DNA from 2 places in the Lysinibacillus sp. NPDC093688 genome. Region 2 is predicted to be linked to the other one. Evidence: riboswitches for the same ligand, from Rfam matches in the RefSeq annotation. Region 2 holds a riboswitch; the other holds the start of a gene.
The links. Region 2 has a riboswitch for thiamine pyrophosphate ahead of thiT (energy-coupled thiamine transporter ThiT). Riboswitches for the same ligand answer to the same signal wherever they lie in the genome.
Positions count from the first base shown of each region.

Region 1: linked by a shared signal. The riboswitch ahead of thiC (phosphomethylpyrimidine synthase ThiC) and the one ahead of thiT (energy-coupled thiamine transporter ThiT) in region 2 are both predicted to bind thiamine pyrophosphate.

Region 1 covers NZ_JBNNUX010000036.1:13,415-21,376, forward strand. The annotation lists gene ACQKN2_RS20625 (helix-turn-helix domain-containing protein) at 1-682, shown strand, start outside; gene ACQKN2_RS20630 (catalase) at 1,127-2,632, shown strand; gene thiC (phosphomethylpyrimidine synthase ThiC) at 3,064-4,842, opposite strand; TPP riboswitch at 5,166-5,280, opposite strand; gene ACQKN2_RS20640 (AEC family transporter) at 5,940-6,869, opposite strand; gene ACQKN2_RS20645 (S-layer protein) at 7,205-7,962, shown strand, end outside.
Region 2 covers NZ_JBNNUX010000025.1:19,811-27,772, forward strand. The annotation lists gene ACQKN2_RS17765 (GntP family permease) at 1-687, opposite strand, end outside; gene ACQKN2_RS17770 (helix-turn-helix domain-containing protein) at 815-2,590, opposite strand; gene ACQKN2_RS17775 (hypothetical protein) at 2,737-2,859, opposite strand; gene ACQKN2_RS17780 (DUF4870 domain-containing protein) at 2,908-3,240, opposite strand; TPP riboswitch at 3,366-3,473, shown strand; gene thiT (energy-coupled thiamine transporter ThiT) at 3,604-4,164, shown strand; gene map (type I methionyl aminopeptidase) at 4,693-5,448, shown strand; gene ACQKN2_RS17795 (hypothetical protein) at 5,474-6,187, opposite strand; gene ACQKN2_RS17800 (polyphosphate kinase 2 family protein) at 6,391-7,221, shown strand; gene ACQKN2_RS17805 (GNAT family protein) at 7,509-7,962, shown strand, end outside.

The sequences.
Region 1 (7,962 bases), on a different contig from region 2:
TACGAGTAAACAGCTGAAGACGCAGCCCTTCGATCCTTTACTAACACCCGAAGAGCAACAATTATTGATAAGTAGTTTAGAGGACGGGAATATCGAGGCTGTCAAAGCCTTTTTATATCGACTATCTAATGAAGGAATTTATTACGAGCAGGATGACTTACGTATTCATCTAACAAGTGTCTTAGCGCAAATCCGACGTTTTATGCTGAAGTATAAATTACATGAAAAAGCTGCAATTGAGCAAAATTATCGTCAGCTTTTTCATTTAATTATTGAACATCCTATATTTTATACGATTCAAAATGGCATCATATCATTTACACAAAAACTGATTGAATTGGCCCGTGAGGCACGAATGGAGAAACGGGCTGACTATGTAGAACTGGCCATAGAAATTATCGACCAACAATTTCAGGATAGCGGGTTATCTTTACCTTACGTTGCCCATAAATTAGGGATTAGTCCCAATTATTTAAGTACGATTTTTTCAAAGAAGCAAGGCTTGCCACTTAAACGCTACCTGCAGCAGGTCCGAATTCATAATGCTACAAAAATGCTAGTAGAAACTGATTTTGCTATTAGTGAAATCGCCTATTTAAATGGTTTCGAAGATTCGAATTACTTTATTAAAATTTTTAAACAGCACATCGGCATTACGCCTAATCGTTATCGTAAAACTTAAGAAGGCTCTTCATCGTAACGTGGAGTGGAATTGATTTACGTTACGACTGAGCGCTTTGAGCGAAAGTGTAGAGGGATAAAGGCGTTATCACAGAACGCGGTGGCTTTAACCCTTCTTTGTTCATTAGCCCTAAAAGGCCCTTTTTTCAATTATCATATTTCATTTTCAATAAATAAAAGAATTTACTTTAAAGCCTTTTAATTTCGAGCTATCCCTTCTTTATAGCTCATTTTCAATAATTCTCGAAAAACATTTCAATAAACTAGTTTTGTTGTAAAAATCATTCATAAGCACTTTCAATCTAGCATATATTTATAGTTTATATCTTAATATAAATATTCTTTAACAATAATGATTATAATTTACTAGCAATTCTAGTTTGCATTTGTTATAGTTATTGATGAAGAGTTTGACTCACAATTTTTCTTTAGGAGGTAAACTAATATGACAAACAAAAATGATCGTAGCCGTCGTTTTACAACAGCAGGTGGCGCTCCAGTAGTAAGCAACCATGATTCAATGTCAGCAGGTCCTCGTGGCCCTCTACTTCTTCAGGATGTATGGTTAGTTGAAAAATTAGCGAACTTCAACCGTGAAGTTATTCCTGAACGTCGTATGCACGCTAAAGGTTCAGGTGCATTTGGTACTTTCACTGTAACGCATGATATTACTCAATATACAAAAGCAAAAATTTTCTCAGAAGTTGGGAAAAAGACAGACATGTTTGCACGCTTCTCAACAGTTGCAGGTGAGCGTGGTGCAGCGGATGCTGAGCGCGATATTCGTGGCTTTGCACTTAAGTTCTATACCGAAGAAGGTAACTGGGATTTAGTTGGTAACAACACACCTGTATTCTTCTTCCGTGATCCTTTACACTTCACAGATTTAAACCACGTGGTAAAACGTGACCCACGTACAAATATGAAAAACGCTAATTCAAACTGGGATTTCTGGACTTCATTACCAGAAGCACTTCACCAAGTAACAATCGTAATGTCTGACCGTGGTATTCCATCTGGATACCGCAACATGCACGGTTTCGGTTCTCACACTTATAGCTTTATTAATGAAGAAAATGAGCGCGTATGGGTTAAATTCCACTTCAGTACAGAGCAAGGGATTAAAAACCTAACTGGTGCTGAGGCTGCAGAAATAATCAGTAACGACCGCGAATCTTCACAGCGCGATCTATATGGGGCAATTGAAGATGGCGATTTCCCTAAATGGAAAATGTCTATTCAAGTAATGACAGAAGAACAAGCTCGCGAATTACCATATAACCCATTTGATTTAACAAAAGTATGGTATAAAAAAGACTTCCCATTAATTCCTGTGGGTGAATTTGAGTTAAACAAAAACTCGGACAACTACTTTGCTGAAGTTGAGCAAGCTGCATTTGCACCATCTAACATTATCCCTGGCATCAGCTTCTCGCCAGACAAAATGTTACAAGCTCGTATCTTTGCGTATGCAGATGCACAACGCTACCGTTTAGGTGTAAACCACTACATGCTTCCTGTAAACGCACCAAAATGTCCATTCCGTTCATTCCACCGCGATGGTGCTATGCGTTTCGATGGCAACCTTGGTTCTACTTTGGGCTATGAACCAAATAGCTACGGCGAATGGGAGCATAACTTAGACTATAAAGAGCCTGAATTACGTATTGACGGTCATGCAGGTATCCATGACTTCCGTGAAGATGACAACAACTACTTCGAGCAGCCAGGTAAATTATTCAACCTAATGACTGCTGAAGAGCAACAACGCCTATTTGAAAATACTGCTAATGATATGGCATCAGTTGAAGAGTTCATCAAACGTCGTCATATCCTTCACTGCTATTTAGCTGACCCAGCATATGGTGAAGGTGTAGCAAAAGCTATGGGTCTTTCATTAGAAAGTATGGATCTTTCAAATCCATACGTGAAACAACCAACTAACGTTTAACATTTCAGCAAGGCAAATTGATTTTTTTCTACTATTATTGATATCCAAATCCAACTTTTTACTCCATGTGAAGGGCAACTTCACATGGAGTTTTTTTATCTTAATTACAAAACGAGGGCTCATCACCATAATGAGTGGTTAATTTCCGTTCCGACTGGGCGCTTTCCTGGGGGCGTCCGATGAGCCGCTTGGGCCAACACGATGTTGGTCACGAAGGCGTTATCACAGGATTTGATGCTTTTAGCCTTCGTTCCCCTATCTGCTCGCTCCAGGGTCTCATCTGTGACGCTGATCCCCAAGGAGTCGCCCAGCCTCCACTCCAATCAACCTATATACATGCATAGGTTTTAACAAATGTCATTCACCACTTTTGGTGATGAATCAAAATAAGACTTGCGCCTAATTTGATAGACACAAGCCCGCTCTAATAATTATTGATAAATTTGACTGCCTGCCTTTTTAAATTCCTTCGCCTTTTCCTGCATACCTTTGTGGATTGCTTCAGTCGTATTTAAGTCTTTTTCTTTTGCATAAGTACGAATATCCTGTGAGATTTTCATACTACAAAACTTAGGTCCACACATTGAACAGAAGTGCGCAGTTTTTGCTCCTTCTGCTGGCAATGTTTCATCATGATATTCGACTGCACGCTCTGGATCTAGCGATAGGTTGAATTGATCGCGCCAGCGGAATTCAAAGCGTGCCTTAGATAGTGCATCATCACGTTGCTGTGCCCCCGGATGCCCTTTCGCTAAATCAGCAGCATGTGCAGCAATTTTATACGTAATAACCCCTACACGAACATCATCACGATTTGGTAAGCCAAGATGCTCTTTAGGCGTCACATAACATAGCATTGCCGTACCATACCAACCTATCATCGCAGCACCAATGGCTGATGTAATATGGTCATAGCCCGGAGCAATATCTGTCGTTAGCGGCCCTAAAGTATAGAAAGGAGCTTCCTTACACACCTCTAACTGCTTGTCCATATTTTCTTTAATAAGATGCATCGGCACATGCCCTGGTCCTTCTACCATCACTTGTACATCATGCTCCCAGGCAATTTGTGTTAATTCCCCTAGCGTTTCCAGCTCCACAAACTGAGCCTCATCATTTGCATCGGCTATAGAACCAGGACGTAAACCATCACCTAAAGAGAAAGCAACATCATAGGCTTTCATAATTTCACAGATTTCTTCAAAATGTGTATATAAGAAGCTCTCTTGATGGTGATATAAACACCACTGCGCCATAATCGAGCCTCCTCGAGACACTATGCCGGTTACACGATTAGCCGTTAATGGCACATAACGTAGCAATACCCCTGCATGAATCGTGAAGTAATCAACACCTTGCTCTGCTTGTTCGATTAACGTATCACGATACACTTCCCACGTTAAATCCTCTGCCACACCATTTACTTTTTCTAGCGCTTGATAAATCGGCACCGTCCCTACTGGCACTGCGGCATTACGGATAATCCATTCACGTGTCGTATGAATATGCTTACCCGTAGATAAATCCATAATGTTATCAGCACCCCAGCGTGTAGCCCACGTCATTTTTTCTACCTCTTCTGCGATAGAAGATGACACCGCTGAATTCCCAATATTGGCGTTAATTTTCACGTGGAAGTTGCGTCCAATAATCATTGGCTCTGCCTCAGGGTGATTAATATTAGATGGTAAAATTGCACGTCCCGCCGCGATCTCTGAGCGTACGAACTCAGGATCCATATTTTCGCGAATCGCTACAAATTCCATTTCTGGAGTAATAATTCCCTTTCGTGCGTAGTGAAGCTGTGTTACATTTCCACCTTTCTTCGCACGCAAAGGCTTTCTAGATAAATCAGGAAATACATTTTCTTTTATTCGTGGATCTTCAGAATTGCGAAACCCATTATCTTCTGGCTTGATCGTACGACCTTCATATTCTTCAACGTCACCTCGTTCTCTGATCCACGCACTACGTAAAGCTGGCAATCCTTTCGTAATATCCACCTTATGCGCAGGATCAGTGTACGGGCCACTCGTATCATAAACACGCACTGGCGCATTTTTCTCTTCACCAAAGCTTCCTGTCGTCGGACTTAAAGAAATTTCACGCATTGGTACTAAAATATCTGCTCGAGATCCTTCTACGTAAACCTTTTTACTTCCTTCAAAACTTGACATAATCGTAATGTTCTTATCGCTAACTGTTGTCATAAACTACTTCGCTCCCTTTTATATTTATATAAGGACCGAATCTAGCTCACCCACAAAAATCAATTTCGCCTTGGCGTAATTGCGTCCGGATTTTGAATTGTGCCCGCACAATTCATTCCTTTTAAAATCCGTGACATCCGCCGGAGGCTTGTCTTCATTCAGCAGGCGTTTGGGCACCCACTTGATAGGAAGCTTAACCGCATACATCTCATCACCTGCAAAGATAGGAGTCTTCCGCTGAATGAAGACAAAAAGCCGAATCCAAAAAAAATTTTGGATCCGGCTAAGAATGTAAAGGTATAGTTATTGCAAATAACATAGTGTGCAATAATGGTTAACTTTCCCACGCTGGTATGAGCCAGATCAGGTCCAAAGGGTCAAGAAACCTCTATGCGTTTCCCTCTCAGCCTGACTCATCAGACTCCCCTAGTTAATACTATTAAGTTTGATGCTAGTGTAGCAGATATTGCTAATAGATGGAAGCTTCATTTGATTATTTTTGGCTTTTCATCAAAAGTTGGCGACAGCCATTGATCAATTATGCCTCGGCATAATTGCGTCTGGATTCGGCTTTGTGCCTAGGCCTGCAGATGTTTTTTGTGCGAAAGCGAAGCGTCAGCAATAACATGATGCAGGTCAATTAGCTGTTATCGCATGGATATGATGATTTTAGGCTAACATCCTATATTAATCCCTTATCGATTCCGTGTTCCACTGATGCTTGGACACTACTGAGATGGGAGACTTCTACTGAAAGAAGTTTAAACGTAAGCCATGAATTTTAGTTGATTGGAGTGAAGGCCGGGTGACTCCTCGGGGATTAGCGATAGAGGAACGAAGGCGTTATCACATCCTGTGATAACGCCTTCGTGACCAACATCGTGTTGGCCTAAGCGGCTCATCGGACGCCCCTAGGAAGCTCTGCTCTGTGCGAAAGCGAAGCGTCAGCAATTGTTTTATCTGTGCGAAAGCGTAGCGACAGCAACAACAAAGCGCCCAGCCGGAACGGAAATCAACCACACGTTTTGGTAATTAACTTATATAAGTCCCTACAAGGAGGGCTGCAATCCTATCTTTGATTCAGAAGAGCATTTAGGTTAGGTAAACAACAACTCCGCTACATAAATTACAATCGTCACTGTAATACAGCTCACAATCGTTGAAAATAAAACTGTTTGTGCAGCAGTTGCCGATTCTACGTCATATTCTAATGCTAGACTAGAGCTATTTCGCGAAGTCGGGAATGAACTAGCTATAAAAAGTGATTGTGCCACGACACCATCAAGACCAAGCGCAAAAATGATAAGCAATGCTACGGCTGGCCCTATGATTAATCGTGTAAAACAGCTAATGTATACCATCTTATTGAACATGGATTTAATTTCAAGCTGTGATAGTTGTGCCCCTAAAGTTATTAATGCTACAGCGATAAAGCCACCTGCCACATGGTCTATCGGAATTTTTACGAACTGCGGAATAGGGATATTAAAATAGTTCATAGTAACGCCGATAATAAGTGCATGAATAATAGGCATTTTGAGGAAGTCCTTCAAAATCGACATGCCTGATTTTGTTGAAGAAATTAAATTGTACAAGCCGTAAGTATAGGTCGTCATATTTTGAAATATGACGAGAATGACTTGAATCGCTACCCCAATCGGCTGGGTCACGAAAATCATTTGTGCAACTGGAATACCATAGTTGCCTGAATTAATTAGGACAACGCTATTTTTAAACACCGCAGCCTCTGTTTTTACTAAACCGAGCCCCTTTGCTAGAAAGTGACTAAGCACCATTTGGCTTCCGATAAAGAGCAGAATAAATAATGCCACTTCCCCTAGCACAGACAGCTCTATACTTGTTTCGTATAAATTCACAAAAACAGCTGCTGGCATAAAGCAATATGTAATAAGTTGAGATAACGCCTTTAAATTAAAACGAAATTTCCTTTGTAAAACTGCGCCAAGTACTAGAAGCACTAAAATCGGAGCTACAATTTGAAAAAAAATCATGCCGAGATACATCATAGCGTGTCCCCCTTTCCTCTCCTATAGTAGTGCTGTTTGTATACTCGGTCAATGCACTTCATCGTTTATTCATCCCTCATAACAAGGCCATTTTCTGAACATAACGAAACTCATCTAGTATTTTTCATCATGTTAAAACAATGACAAATGGCTCTTTTGGTTGGAAGGATGATTTATTTATTGAGATAATAAACAATTCAATCTTAAAACAAACGATACAGAAAAAGGGGCTATCACTTTATTTAAATTAATATAGTAAAATGACCCAATCGCGCACTAAATTGAAGAAATGTATGATATATTATCCATTAAATACAATGATTAGGGTGACAAAAATGAAGAATAAAATATTTTCTACTTTTATGGCTACTGCTATTACAGCAACCTTAGTAGTGCCTACGTCAACTGCAAATGCCACATCTAATGATTCATCGTTAAACCACTCAATTCACATTGATGGGCAGGTAGCTGCAGCCAAAACAAAAGGGCAAAGTGTGACCATTACCAACATTACTAAAGATAAATTACTTACATCCAATGGCCAATTTAAAATTAGTCAGTCATTGAAGCCCCTCTTAAACACATCTAATAATGCTGCATTGGCGAATGCTGAAGCTACTATAGTCGTAAAGAACGGTGAAATTACTAGTATTTCATCACTAACACTAACTAAAGCTGGAACAAAAAATAAAGCGGTAGATTTTGATGGCGGTGACGCGCAAATTGCTGGAAGTCTAACTGTAAATGCGGATTATGTAAAAGTTCAAAATGTCACTATTGAAGATGAGCTTATTGTAACGAATCGTGTGAAGAAGGCCATTACATTTGATGACGTTACTATTGGGGATACAATTACTTTTAGACCTTTATTGACTAGAAATAGTAATTGGTTAAATGTTTCTCTAAAAAATATGCAATCTCCAAACATTAACTTAAAGCGCACTAAAGTAAGTGTGACTTCTGACAAAACTATTTCGAAAGTCGAGGTAATTGGTAAAGTTACTGCATTTGAAGTAACGGCCAATGTTGATAAACTGATTATCGATGTTGAGAAAGATTTCAGCCTTTACGGAAAAGGTAAAATTGAGCAAGT
Region 2 (7,962 bases):
TTTTGAATCCTGTTTGTCTGGATTTTTCATATTTTCGTATGTTTCACCACGCGCATCTGATTTAGACAATTGACGTTTTAAATAGAAGCAATTGAAAACAATAATGGTAACCGTAGCAACAATCCCAACAACAGGTGCTGCAGTAGCTGTTGTACCTAAATATTTCGTTGGGATAATGTTTTGTACAGATGGTGAACCAGGAAGCATAGTCATTGTAAAGGTTGCCATGCCAAAGAAAAATGCTCCTGTAAATAGATGCCAAGGGATATTCATAGCCTTAAATAACGGCTTAGCAATTGGTAAAATAGCAAAAATAACAACGTATGTATTAATACCGCCTAACGTTAAAAAAGCACAAATGATGACGACTGCCATCAACGCATTAAATTTGCTATGACGTCCCATAATCTTTAAAAGTCTTTCTGCTATTGCACGAGCAGCACCACTATCATCCATAAATTTACCGAAAATTGCGGCAAATAAGAAGATGAGGTAGTAGTTTTTCATAAAGTTTATAAACCCGGTCATATAGTCGCCCTGTAGTGAATCTAAAATAGGCATTTGATTTAAAATAATGACGATTAAGCTGGCAATTGGCGCAATAATAATGATACTGAACCCGCGTAGTGCTAGAAAAATTAATAAAGCCAGGGAAGCAATAATCGTAAACAAACTCCACATTTCCATTCCTGTTAAGCCCTCCTAGTTTAATATAAATATTCTGAAAATTCAATAAGTAGGGTTTAGTATAACAATGAATACTATGAAAATACTATGTAAAAACAGACAAAGATAAGATCTATACTTTGTCTGTTTAGGCTAACTTCGCATTTTGTAAGTAAGAAAACATATAGATGGCAAGGTTTAATTCAAACATAGTTTTCCCATTTTGCTCATCAACTTCTATCAATGAAAAGATCGTCTGAAGCCTATATTTAATAGTGTTTAGATGTACATAGCATGCTTCCGCAGTTTGTTTGCGATTTTGATTATGTTCAAAAAATAGTTTTAGTGTATATAACAAATCAGTTTTATGCTGTTTGTCATATTCGATAATTGGTCCAAGCTTCATCTCTACATATTCTGCCATTTCCTGTGGGTCGTTATGTAAGAAAAGTGAGTATGGTCCAAGCTTATCGTAGGATAAAATGAACGGTGCCTGTTCGAGTGTTTGTAAATAGTCAATGCACTTTTTTGAGTCCCGGTGAGAGCTAGAAATATTTTCAATAGTGTCGAAATGTCTCCCTAGGCCAACGATAAACGACAGTGAATTGTACTTTTTAGAATCCTTATCGAGGAGCTTGAAAAAAAGTTGAATGCTTTCTTTAAATTGTTCAACTGGTTCTCTTAGATTGTTCATAAATAAAAAATGATAGTGTAAATCATGTTCTGAGATAAAAACTGGTAAGGAAAATAAACGTGCTAAGCGATAAAGTAGCTTGCTAAATTGTTGCTGCTTTTTTTTAGTTTGAGCAACACCATACTTACTTCCCTCAAGCTGTAGAGTAGCGCATAAATAATGGGTCGTTTGTTGGGCTTCTTGACGTTTATAAAAGGCATTAAAATTCAAGTTTAGTAGCTGTTGTAACAAATAACCGTCATATTTGAAGGAAATTTCAAGCTCCTTTTCCTCCTCGGCTAATTGTAAGGCGAAAAGAGCACTTGCCTGTTCTACTGCAAATAAATCTAGAGGATCCATCTGTAAATGTTGATCCATAACAATCAACAGTATTCCTATTACACCCCGCTCTGTATGGATAGGGAACAAATAACTTACATACATTTCATGGTTGATTGGTATATGTACTTGATGTCGCACGCATTGTTGAACAACTGTATGAAGATGCTCTGATTCCTGCTCTTTTAAAATTTCGGTTGCAAGCTTTGCTGTTGAAGAAGATGTGACAAGTAAATCGTAAAAATCAGTGGTAATTGCTACAGACTGTCCTAGTAAGGAAGCGAGGGTATCGATCATATCGTTTAGTCGACCTCGTGTTAAAGAGACTCGTGTTAAAGCATTATAAATGCGTTTAGAGCGTTCGTTTTGAGTAAATAATTTTGCATTTTCGATGGCGATTGAGGATTGATTCGCAAATGCTTGAAGCATTGTTAAATCACTATTCTCAAACTGTGTATCTCCTGAAAAATTGACAATCGTTAACACGCCTATACATGAATTACTTTTATCAAGAAGCGGAGCACAAACAGCACTTTTTGGGTAAGTAAAATCACCGACTGCTTTTGTATAGTTTTCTTCATACTGTGGAAATAAATCGGCCATATTTTCAGTTACATCATCGCTAGTATGGAATCTAAATGCCTTTTTTTGAGAGAATACTTTTCCAGTCATCCCTTCATTTGAGGCAAGGTGAATTTTCTTCAAGTAAGCTAGATCATAACCTACAGTATGCTTAGCAATTAAACGATCTGTCTCTGTATTTAACATAAACAGCACACCTGCATCAGCACCTTTAATCACATGGAGTACTTCACTAATAAGTTTCTCTAACACTTGGTCTATATCGAGTGTTGATGTTAGGACCTGTGCAGCATTAACCAAGCTCATTAATTGTTTTTCGGTATTTATCATAAACAACTCCTCATGTGTATTGTTAAACTTTATATTACAGTGCCATATAGAAGATAGCGAACTGTTAAATAAACGAAAAAAAGAATCTGCTGAAAAAAGTAAGCAGATTCTTGTTATTAAGCCCATTTAACTTTAAAAACGTATTATTACTTATAGATGTTTTTGGAGGAATTAGCCGTTCCCTTCTTTGCAGCGATTACTTTTTTAACAATTGGAATAACGATAGGTGCTAATTTTACGGCGGTTTTGACAACTTTAGATACTTTCAAAAAATAACAGCTCCTTTTAGTACTCTCTGTTCAAGGTTGAAATGAAACTTATCGGATAACGCGAACAGCTTGAATAATATTCCAAATGACGATTCCTATTGAGACGAGAATGTAAATTGCGAATGAAACTAACCAAATGATAAGAAATGTACTGCTACCTGAATCAGGTTCAAAAGTGTTGAATGATAAAGTTGAGAAAATAAAGACTGCAAAAAATATTATTCCAAATGCGACTGGGATTAAATGTGATATTAGTGCTCGAAGAGAATGACTCTTTACGTCGTGATCTTTTGAAACAAAGTAAACTACTAATGGCACAATAAAAGGTGCGAAAAAGATACTGAGATAACTAAAGGCAGATAAAATTTTTTGGTTCTCCATAGTTGTACCTCCTTTTTTAATATTTACGCATGAAAAACAGTAAAGTTTCAAAAAATTAATGTGGAAGAGGTTGTAATCGTTATAGTGTTTGCGTACAATGAGGTTGTTCAACTAAATTAAGATGTAACGACCACAAGGGGAGCTGATGATGTCAGCTGAGACTGGGCACGTAATGCCTTGACTCTTTGAACCTGTAAGTTAACGCTTGCGTAGGGATGTGGATAGAAACCGACACTTTTACGATGTGAGGCTCTGTCCTGGCATCGTTTTTTAATAATTATTGATGCCATATAGGAACATATTTGCCAACTGATTTCTATTCCTGCTCTTGTATCCTACATCGGAACAAAGGAGAGAATAATTATGGACAATAAAAGACTTTTAATGCTTGTGGAGATTGCGATATTCGCAGCGATTGGCCTTGTGCTTGATCAGGTTTCCTTTAAAGTATGGGCACAAGGTGGCTCTGTTAGTCTCGTGATGGTTCCAATAGTGTTAATAGCATTTCGCTGGGGCCTTATTCCAGGCATGACAACGGGTTTACTCATTGGTGTTATGCAAACAATGTTTGGTGCCTATATTATACATTGGCTTCAAGGAACACTTGATTATGGTGTTGCCTTTACAGTAGTAGGCTTAGCGGCCGTTGTGCGTGGGCCAGTGCTTGAGGCTGCAAAAGATTTAAACAAAAAGAAAATGGCGCTTTATATTATTTTAGGAACGGTAATAGCGGGCTTTTTACGTTATGCAGCACATACCATTGGGGGCGCTGTATTTTTTGCAGAGTATGCTGGCGATCAAAATGCATGGATTTATTCAATTATTTATAATGGAACATATATGCTACCAGCAACGATTTTAACAGCGATTGTCGGTGTTCTGTTATTTACGGCAGCACCTCAATTAATGCAACGAAAATCATAATTATTATGCCCTTCACACGAGTGAAGGGTTTTATTTTTATTAAATTGGATGAAGGATCATTGTTTTTTAGCTCATCCCCATAACATGAGGTTGATTTCCGTTCCGGCTGGGCGCTTTGTTGTTGCTGTCGCTACGCTTTCGCACAGAGCAAAGCTTCCTGGGGGCGTTCGATGAGCCGCTTCGCTTCGCTGCAGGGTCTCGGGCCAACAGATGTTTTTTGCGCGAAAGCGTAGTGCTAACGTAGCGGCAGCAGCACCGAGGTTGGTCACGAAGGCGTTATCACAGGATGTGATGGCTTTAGCCTTCGTTCCTCTTTCGCTGATCCCCGAGGAGTCGCCCAGCCTCCACTCCAATCAACTTATGCATGGCATACGTTTTAAATAAATGTCATTCTTAACTTTTAGTAATGAGCCTGTTTTCAGCAATTTACACTTTATGATGGCATATAATATTTAGAGCGTTTAGCGTTTTATGTATAAAAAGTTATGTTATATTAAATAGAGATATTAGATGAAAGGGACGTTAAAAATGATTGTAAAAACGCAAGAAGAGATTGAAGCCTTTAAAAAAATCGGCCGTATTTGTGCTGAAATTCGTGAAGCCATGAAGGCTGCTACAAAACCAGGTGTAACAACACTTGAACTAGATGAAATTGCAGGCCGTATGTTTGCTGAGGCAGGAGCAGTTTCTGGACCTAAAGGGGAGTATGATTTCCCAGGATACACATGTATTAGTGTTAATGAGGAAGTCGCACATGGTATTCCAGGTGAACGTGTGATTAATGAGGGAGATATCGTCAATATAGATGTATCTGGTTCATTAAATGGTTACTTTGCGGATACGGGCATTTCATTTGTAGTTGGTGAAGGTTATGAGGATAAAGAAAAGCTATGTCGCGTAGCTAAAAGTGCTTTCGACCGTGCAATGACAAAAGTAAAAGCTGGATCAAAATTAAACCAAATCGGCAAAGCTGTTGAGCGTGAAGCATATGCCAATGATTTAACAGTGATAATGAACCTAACAGGTCATGGTTTAGGTCGTTCTTTACATGATGAGCCAAATCATATTTTAAATTATTATGATGCATGGGATTCTACAATTATGAAAGAGGGCATGGTACTTGCAGTCGAGCCATTTATCTCAGCGAAAGCGGAGCATATTGTGGAATCTGGTGATGGCTGGACATTCGTTACGCCAGACAAATCATTAGTTGCTCAAATTGAGCATTCAATTATCGTTACAAAAGACAAACCAATTATTTTAACTTCACTTGATGAACAATAAAAAAGCTAAAAATCCTGCTACCAATTTAATTTTGGTGGGCAGGATTTTTTTTAATAAATAATATACCGACAAGTAGCACTCCACATAAAAATAAGGCTGCCGTTGACACAAGTAGCTCATCAAAACCATTATGTAATGCGACCCCGATATAGGACCAGATAAATACACTTGGATAGATAATATCAAAATAATGGAAACGGATATGTAGTGCTATTGCTACCCCAAGTGTTAGTAAAATAACTGCCCAAAGGGGATCACTAAGCCCAAAACCATTCCATTGATAAGATGTTAGCGTAAAGCTTACATTTGTCATCAGGCTGAATGTAATCCACCCGAAGTAAATCGAGAAGGGTAAACGACCTGTAAGTGAATTATTGCTGAGTGGGTACGTTTTGTACAACTTAGATAAATACAGGACTAAAATAAACGTACTGACAATTGACACGATAAATAGTTCGTGATGCCAAACAACAATTGCTAACGCCTGCATGATACATATGCTACTAAAGAGAACAGTCTGTTGAATAGATGTCTTTTTTAGATTCATGACTAACCAATAACCAAGTAACATGTAAACCACAATCCAAATCACATAACTAACATCAAAAGGTGCAAATATTACTGGAAAACGATTTGAGATCTCTAAGGAAGATTGACCGTTTATTTTCATGAAATAGGATGAAAAGGTTAGGATAAGTGAGACAACGTAAGTGATTGTCATCAAAAAAAATCGAGGCATGTTTTCCTCTCCCTTCGTGTTAAATTGTATAGGGAAAAGACAAATAAGTATAGGACTGTAACGTTATATTTTCATTATAACGGAAATTTCCAACAATGTATCGTGTTGTTTCGCTAAAATTATCTACAATTTACCATTTAAATGTGCATTCATATATTTCTTTAGTACAATGGGAGTATACAAATGTAAGGAGTGAAGTTTTAATGACTCAAAATTTAAATAATCTAGATCTATCAGTTAATCTGGATAAGAAAATGTATAAAAAGAAATTAAAAGTACTCCAGTATGAAATGTTAAATGCTCAACAGTTTTTATTAAACAATAAAATAGGGTTAATTTTAGTATTTGAAGGTATGGATGCTGCTGGTAAGGGTGGTGCTATTAAGCGTCTAATCGAACGTGTTGATCCACGTGGTTATGTCGTACACCCGATTTCAGCACCTCAGCCTCATGAACTACGCTACAACTATTTACAACGCTTTTGGAGAAAGCTACCACAGCATGGGCAAATCGCTATTTTTGATCGCTCATGGTATGGCCGTGTATTAGTTGAGCGTATTGAAGGATTTGCAACAAATGAAGAGTGGTCTCGTGCATACGAAGAAATTAATAATTTTGAAAAGATTTTAACGGCAGAAGATTATATTGTTATTAAGTTTTGGCTTCAAGTATCAGATGAGGAGCAGCTTAAACGTTTTAAAGAACGTGAGCAAGATCCGTATAAGTCTTGGAAGCTAACAGATGAAGACTGGCGAAATCGTGAAAAAACACTACAGTATACGGAAGCTGCAAATGAAATGTTTGAGAAGACCGATAAGAAAAGTGCTCCATGGGTTCTAATACCAGGAGACGATAAAAAATATGCACGTGTACAGGTGCTGCAAGAAACACTAGCACATATAGAACGTGAAGCAAAAAAACGTGGCCTTCATGTAACGAATGTCTTAGACAAAGCGCATTTAGAAGATGCTGAATCGTCTAGCCTTGAATTGCTAGAAGAGAAGCCTAAAAAACAAAAACAAAAAGTGAAATAATGTTATTGATGCTGTAACAACAAGACGAGATGTTTTAGTTGTAGCAGCATCTTTTTTTACATACAATAAAGTAAAACTTCAATTCGGTGGGGGTTTACCCACAAATTGTTAGTTGAGCATTATAGTCAGTTAATCGTGTACTATGTTGATTGAAATTCAATTTAAAACAGGGAAAGACATTTACTGGCCGTTAAAACGGGATACAGTGAAACTTCAGGCAATTGGGGTTAGATCCATTGAAAATGAACGCAGGCTTTAAACAATTATCGGAAGGTTAGTGTGGAAAAATGGTGCTTAAAATTTGGAGACTATTGAGGAAAAAGGGTGAAAATGTGGTATCAATTCAGGGGGGGAAATGCTACATTCGCACATTTTATGAAAAAGACGCACAAAGTTTAACTGATCTCGTAAGCCGCAATAAATATTTTTGGTCTACATACGAACCGTTACAACGACCTGAATATTATACAATTAATGCTCAATATAAAAAAATTCAAGAAAGCTTATACTTAATGGACTCAAAGAGGGAATTTACTTTCGGTATTTTTGAGCCAGGTACAAATAATCTAATAGGACATATTGCTCTTTATGCAGTAAAACGTTTACCGTATTCCAGTGCGTTTGTTGGCTATGCGATGGATGAAATTTATGTGGGAAAAGGGATCGTGACAGAAGCAGTGAATATGGTCGTGCAATTTGCGTTCGAGCAAGTAGGCTTACATCGTGTAGAGGCTTATGTTT